DNA from 3 places in the Arthrobacter sp. 05N33_2 genome. Region 3 is predicted to be linked to each of the others. Evidence: riboswitches for the same ligand, from Rfam matches in the RefSeq annotation. Region 3 holds a riboswitch; each other region holds the start of a gene.
The links. Region 3 has a riboswitch for S-adenosylmethionine ahead of AC1DHX_RS04935 (DUF1737 domain-containing protein). Riboswitches for the same ligand answer to the same signal wherever they lie in the genome.

Region 1: it holds a riboswitch for S-adenosylmethionine, as region 3 does, so the genes downstream of both, AC1DHX_RS11775 (bifunctional o-acetylhomoserine/o-acetylserine sulfhydrylase) here and AC1DHX_RS04935 (DUF1737 domain-containing protein) in region 3, are expected to answer to the same signal.
Region 2: it holds a riboswitch for S-adenosylmethionine, as region 3 does, so the genes downstream of both, AC1DHX_RS03100 (methionine ABC transporter ATP-binding protein) here and AC1DHX_RS04935 (DUF1737 domain-containing protein) in region 3, are expected to answer to the same signal.

What each region holds. Positions count from the first base shown of each region.
Region 1 is NZ_JBFTNJ010000024.1:574-2,827, reverse strand. Features, by position in the region: gene AC1DHX_RS11775 (bifunctional o-acetylhomoserine/o-acetylserine sulfhydrylase) at 1-1,016, opposite strand, end outside; SAM riboswitch class IV at 1,078-1,193, opposite strand; gene AC1DHX_RS11770 (VOC family protein) at 1,363-2,001, shown strand; partial or broken gene AC1DHX_RS11765 (CPBP family intramembrane glutamic endopeptidase) at 2,176-2,254, opposite strand, start outside.
Region 2 is NZ_JBFTNJ010000002.1:45,930-48,183, reverse strand. Features, by position in the region: gene AC1DHX_RS03105 (methionine ABC transporter permease) at 1-199, opposite strand, end outside; gene AC1DHX_RS03100 (methionine ABC transporter ATP-binding protein) at 192-1,001, opposite strand; SAM riboswitch class I at 1,141-1,231, opposite strand; gene AC1DHX_RS03095 (CoA-binding protein) at 1,329-1,754, opposite strand; gene acs (acetate--CoA ligase) at 2,062-2,254, shown strand, end outside.
Region 3 is NZ_JBFTNJ010000004.1:120,863-123,116, reverse strand. Features, by position in the region: gene AC1DHX_RS04945 (O-succinylhomoserine sulfhydrylase) at 1-717, opposite strand, end outside; gene AC1DHX_RS04940 (rhodanese-like domain-containing protein) at 718-1,137, opposite strand; gene AC1DHX_RS04935 (DUF1737 domain-containing protein) at 1,134-1,442, opposite strand; SAM riboswitch class IV at 1,470-1,583, opposite strand; gene AC1DHX_RS04930 (ATP-grasp domain-containing protein) at 1,902-2,254, shown strand, end outside.

The DNA.
Region 1 (2,254 bases), on a different contig from region 3:
CGCTCGTACCAGGGGCTGGACGGCAGCCCGGCGTAGGCGACCGATTCGACGTCGTTCCGCCCCTCCAGCCAGTGCGCCACCTTCGTGGCGTTGGCCACGTGGCGCTCGACGCGCAGGCTCAGCGTTTCGATGCCCTGGGCGATGAGGAAGGCGTTGAACGGGGACACCGCGGAGCCGAGGTCGCGCAGGAGCTGGACCCGGGCCTTGAGGATGTAGGAGAGATTCGCGCCCAGCGCGCCGCCCGCTCCGAGGTCGCGGGCGTAGACCAGGCCGTTGTAGTTGGGGTCGGGYGTGTTGAAGRRGGGGAACCGCTCKGGGTCCTTCCCGAAYTCGAAGTTGCCGGAGTCCACGATSACGCCGGCGATSGCYGKMCCGTGCCCGCCYAGGTACTTGGTGGCSGAATGSACCACGATGTCCGCGCCCCACTCGATCGGCCGGATCAGGTAGGGGGTGGAGAGCGTGTTGTCGACAACCAGCGGCACGCCGGCCTCGTGCGCCACCCGGGAGACGCCCTCGATGTCCAGGACGTCCTGGCGGGGGTTGGAGACCACTTCGCCGAAGAACAGCTTGGTGTTGGGCTGGACGGCGTCCCGCCACTGGTCCAGGTTGTCCGGGTCCGCCACGAAGGTCACGGAGATGCCGAACTTCTTCAGCGTGTGCGCGAGCAGGTTGTAGGTTCCGCCATAGAGGCTGGGGCTGGCCACCACATGGTCCCCGGCCTCGGCGATATTGAGGATGGCGAACGTCTCGGCGGCCTGGCCGGAGCTGAGCAGCAGCGCCGCGAGACCGCCTTCCAGGCTGGCGACGCGCTGTTCGACGGCATCCTGGGTCGGGTTGCCGATCCGGGTGTAGATGGGCGCGAGCTCGGCGAGCGCAAAGCGGTTCGCGGCGCTTTCGGCGCTGGGGAACACGAACGACGTCGTCTGGTAGATAGGCAGGGAACGCGCGCCGGTGGCGCTGTCCGGCTCCTGGCCGGCGTGGATCTGGCGGGTTTCAAAGGACCAGGCGTTGGACATTGGTGCTCCTCGAGTCACTGGGCACAGCACCGGCCGGGGCTTTCGGCCCGAACCGGAACAGGCGCCGCGCTTGCCCTCCGGCGGGCGCCGGACGGCCAGGTCTTCACCCGGGGCACCCCACCGCGATACGAGGGTTGCCGGCCAGCAAGCCGGGGCTGTGCGCTGGCACTCATGACCTGACTTCAGTGTAGGAATGGCGGCGGAGCCCTGGATAGCTTTGTGACGAAGATGAAGACGGCCGCCGTGACGGAGCATCRGGGGCGCCGCGTTCCGCGCCCCAGGACGTCCCATGACGGTTAGGGGAGCCTAAGCTGAGAGGTCCATCACAAAGTGCCAAGATGATGGCATGCGCATGGATCACGTCTCTTACGCCTGTGAACACGATGGCTTGGCAGCCACCACTGAACGTATTGCGTCTGCCCTCGGCGTTGAAGCCGTGAAGGGTGGAGTGCACCCCCGTTTCGGGACACGCAACATGATTATCCCGCTCGCGGGACACAAGTACCTGGAAGTCGTGGAGGTCCTGAACCACCCGGCCTCCGACAAGGCCCCGTTCGGCCAGGCCGTCCGGGCACGCTCCGAGGCCGGCGGCGGCTGGATGGGCTGGTGCGTCGAGGTTGACGACCTGGCCCCGTTCGAGGAGCGGCTCGGCCGCGCCGCCGTCAACGGCAACCGGAAGTTTCCCGACGGCCGCGAACTGGTCTGGAAGCAGATCGGCATCCTGGGGCTCATCGCCGACCCCCAGGTGCCATACATGCTCAAGTGGGAGGGCGACCCGGAGTTGCACCCGTCCAACGCCTACGCGAGCGATGTCAAGATGTCCGCACTGACCATTGCCGGTTCGGCCGAGCGCGTCACGGAGTGGCTGGGCGAACCGGTTGAAAAGCCGCTGGAAGACGTCGCCGTGAACTGGATCGCGCCGCACGGTACTCCCGGCATCCTCTCTGTCACCTTCGAGACCGCCTCCGGAGCGGTCACGATCTAACGCTCCACCTGCCCCACGCTTCGGCCGCCATCTCTTAGGTGCCAACGATGTCACCTAGGAGACGGCGGCCGAGATCATTTAAGGCCTGCTCCTAATAGCAACGCGAGGCCACTTCGCGCCCGTCCGGGGGCTCCGGATGGGCCCGAAGGGACCCCGCCTTGCTTTGCGGGGAACTCAGCCCAGGCCCACTGCCTTGCCGAACAGGCTGAACCCCACGAACGCCACGGTGTCCAGGATGGCGTGGGCGATCACC
Region 2 (2,254 bases), on a different contig from region 3:
GGAGCAGGTTGACCAGCCCGTCCAGGACCCGGTGCAGCTTTGGCCTGTGCTTGAGCCCGTTGGGACCGATGGTGTAGAGCAGGACACCCAGCGGTGTCCCGAGCAGCACCGCCAGCGGGATGGCCACCAGCAGCATGGTGAGGGTCTGTCCCATGGCGACGCCGATTTCGGGCAGGACTTCCAGGATGCGGTCAAACATTGATCAGGCCCTCCGACGCGGCTGTGGTGTGGGTGCCCCTCCCGGAGCGGTCCAGCTGGATCTCATCGGAGACCAGGTAGCGGCCGATCGACGTCGCCGGGTGGAAACCGGGGCGCTGGAGTTCGGCGAGGTCGAGCTGCTCCACCACCCGGCCTTCTTCCATGACCGCGACGTTGTCCGCGATGGCCTTGATGACATTCATCTCGTGGGTGACCACCACGATTGTGATGCCGAATTCGGCGTTGACGTCGGCCAGGTATTGCAGGACCGATGACGTCGTCCGGGGATCCACGGCCGACGTCGGCTCGTCACAGAGCAGCACTTTGGGCCCGGTGGCAAGGGCGCGGGCGATCGCCACCCGCTGTTTCTGGCCCCCGGAGAGTTTGGCCGGATACGTTCCCGCTTTGTCGGCGAGGTCCACGATTTCCAGGGTTTCGGCGGCCCGCCGCCGGCGTTCCGCCTTCCCGACGCCGGCGAACTTCAGGGACAGCTCCACATTTTCCTGGGCTGTGAGGTTGTTGAGGAGATTGAAGTGCTGGAAAATCATGCCGATGTCATGCCGCTTGGTCCGGAGCTCGGCGTCGGACAGGGTCACCAGGTCGACGCCGTCCACCAGGACGCGGCCCGACGTCGGGCGCTCGAGGAGGTTGATGTTGCGCAGCAGCGTGGATTTGCCGGCGCCGGAGAACCCGATGATGCCCTGGATGGTGCCCCGCCTGATGTGCAGGCTGACGTCATCGACGGCCGTGAAAGGTCCCGCGGCCGAAGCGAATGACGTGCTGACGTTCTGGATCTCGATCACAGGCCCCCACCTGCTCGGGGCCGCGGCGCTGCCGCTGTCTGCGTGTTCATGATTTCCTCCGGGCTCGCCCGAGGAAAGCCCTGGGTCCGGGCTTCCGGGCAGCGCTGAGCGAAGCCGGGGAGCCTCAGAACACAGTGGTTCTCCATCGGTCCTGGCGGTAGCACCGTCCTCAAAGGAGGGGGTTGCTGCGGCGTCACGGAGCCAGATCTCTCAGCCGCTCGGGATGGTTACGAGTCCATCTCACACGGCAGGAGGCCGGATACAGAAAAAGCCGGTCACATTTTGTAACCGACTCTTCCCGATCTGTTGATCGTCATTCCCGGGCCGTTAGATGCCCACGCGCCAGCCTTCGCGGGCGGGGCACGCGTTCACGACGACGTCCAGCCCGGCGGCCTTGGCCCGGTCCGTCGCGGCGTCGTCGAAGACGCCCAGCTGCAGCCAGACGGCCTTGGCGCCTACTGCGATGGCCTCGTCTATGACTGCGCCCACCCTGTGGGAGTTGACGAAGCAGTCCACGACGTCGATCGGGTGCTTCTCCGCCGGGATGTCAGACAGGGAACGGTACCCCTTCTCGCCGTGGACGTCGTCGCCCGGAAGGTTGACCGGAATGATGGTCATGCCCATCCGGTCCCGGACATAGAGGGAGACCTCATACGCCGAGCGCCATTCGTTGGTGGTGAGGCCGACCACCGCCCACGTGCCTTTGGTTCGCATGAGGCGGTCAATGACTGCCGGATCGTTAACATGGGCCATGCATCAACCTTACTCCTGCGACCTTTCCGGGCAATTGCCGAATAAATGAATGATTTGGGCAGGACCCACGCCGGGTGAACGAATATTACGGCGCTCCCGGACGCCGATTTTGCGGAATCGTGCATCTGAAGTTCTAGTAGGTAGTGACCATCCCGAGCGGCCGAGAGACCTGGATCGATGACGCCGCAGCAACCCCCCGGTGACGTGGGACGACCATTCCCACGCCACCGCTCCGCCCTCCTTCGGTGAAATTCGAGGGAGCCGGAGCAACCAAGGGTGCTACTGCCAGGACCGATGGAGTGCAGCAATGACCCCTGAGAATTCTTCCGCCCTGCCCACCTTTGCCCGGACTGCGTCCGAGGCATTCCCCCAAACCACTTCGGACGCGACGGCGAACGAAGCAGGGCTGCGTGACGCGCCCGGCTCCTCTCGCGGCTCTTCGGGATGGTCCCTGAACGAGTCCACGGACGGCGCAGTGCACGGCGTCCCCGCCGATGGGC
Region 3 (2,254 bases):
GAGCTGCTTGACGGGCCCGTCGATGAATTCCTTGGTGCCCAGGATGGCCCCGCCCAGGACGCGGCCCTGGCCGTCGATGTGCTTGGTGCCGGAGTAGACCACCACGTCCGCGCCGAGGTCGCCGCAGCGCTGGAGCAGCGGGGTGGCGAAGACGTTGTCAACCACCACCGTGGCGCCGGCCGCGTGCGCCAGTTTGCTCACGGCGGCGATGTCCACGATTTCCTGCATCGGGTTCGACGGCGACTCGAAGAACACCGCCGTGGTCGGCTCGGACAGCGCGGATTTCCACTGCTCCAGGTCCGGGCCGTCCACGAAGACCGTCTCGACACCCCAGCGCGGCAGGATTTCGTTGAGGATCACGAAGCACGAGCCGAACAGCGAGCGGGCCGCGACCACCCGGTCGCCGGCCGCCAACAGCGCGCCCAGGGCGGTGAAGACGGCGGACATGCCGGACGCCGTCGCGAAACACGCCTCCGTTCCCTCGAGCAGCCGGAGCCGCTCCTGGAAGGTGGCGACGGAGGGGTTGCCGTAGCGGGAGTAGACGAAGCGCTCGTCCTCACCGGTGAAGGCGCGCTCGGCGGCAGCCGCGGACTCGTAGACGAATCCTGAGTTGAGGAAGATCGGCTCGGTGGTTTCCTGGAAGCCGGTGCGGTCAAGGCCGCCACGGACGGCCTGGGTGTCGGCCGCCCAGCCGGCGGCGTCGGGATTGAAAGTCACTTAGATCTTTCCGAGGTTGGTGGGCAGGCCGCGGTTCTTCCAGCCATTGACGGTGCGTTCGCCAAAGCGGTCGGTCTCGCCTTCGAAGCCCTCAAGGACGTTGTACGAGGTGTAGCCGGCGGCCGTCGCGGCCGTCGCGGCCGCGATCGACCGGGCCCCGGAACGGCAAAGGAACACCAGTTCGACGGCGGTGTCCTCCGGCGCCTGCTGCCTTAGCTGTTCCACGAAGTGCGGGTTCGGCGTGCCGCCGGCGAGGTTCCACTGGATGAAGAGCGGATCGTTGCGGCTCTCGCCCGCGGCCGCGGTGTCCGGGATGCCGATGTGGGCCCATTCGCCCTCGGTCCGGACATCCACCAGGATGGCTCCGGCCTCCAGCTTGGCCCACGCCTCCTGCGGGCTGAGGTCTCCGGCGTAGCTCATGCGTGGCCCGCGAAGGCCCCGTCGGCGCCAAATTCGTCGGCGTCGAGCTCATCAACCGCATTGGCCACGGCGGCGTCCGCACTGGCAATCGCGGCCGGCAGGACCAGCGCCTGCGCCACGATCACGGTGCTTCCGTTGAAGCTGGCGGCGGGGCTTCCATGCAGCACGTAGCCCTCGGCCAGGGCGGCTGACACCCGCTCGCAAAAGGCGCGGTCATCCGCCCCGGTGAACAGGCGGTAGGCCAGCCTCTCCTCGCCCCCGGGTGCGGTACCGGGTGCTGTGCCGGGTGCGGCTGTTGTGGGTATTGACGTGTCGGTCACGACGGATCTCCTCTTTCACGCTTGCAGCTCGAATTCTCGATTGCCGAGTATTCACCTGAGGCACCCCGCCGCGAAAGGGAGGGTTGCCGACCGGCCAGTCAGGGCTTGGCACCGGTTCTCATTACTCCCCAAAAACGTAACACCTGCGACGCCGGCCCGCACCGCCGCCGTCGTCATGTTCCGTAACCGGACCGCGGCCCGGGCGAGTAGTGGCGGGCTCCAGTTTCGGGTACAGCCCACTCGTGTCTGCCGGGACGTTTCGCCGTTTACTGGGGGGATTAGGTCCGACGAGTCGGCCGGAGCTGCAGGTGATTCGAGCAATGTGTGAATCAAGCAGTCCCGGAATCGACCCGTCTGTCCATCAACAAGCTGTCTGGGAATCGGTGGCTGGAACGGTCGGAGCCGCAGCCGCGGTCCGGCCGGTGACGGCGGAATGGAGCAATCGTGGGCCCGCGCATACTCGTTACCGGGATTACAAGCGCCGCCGGACGGGCCGTCGCGGCCCAGCTCGAAGCCCGGGGCCTCCCGTACCTCGGCTCCGACGCCCGTGCCGACACCCGCCAGGCCGGGGAGGCTCCCGCCGCCGCGGTCAGGCTCCTGCCGGCGACGAACCCGGACATGGTCCTGGACCTGCGCCGGGTGGTGGACCGCGAAGCCATCAACGTCATCATTCCGACCCTCACCGTGGAACTCCCGGTCCTGGCCGCGGCCCGCGCCGGATTCGCCCAGGACGTGCGGATCATCGTGGCCGACCCCGCCGCGGTGGCCCTCGCCAACGACCACCTGTTCACCACCTG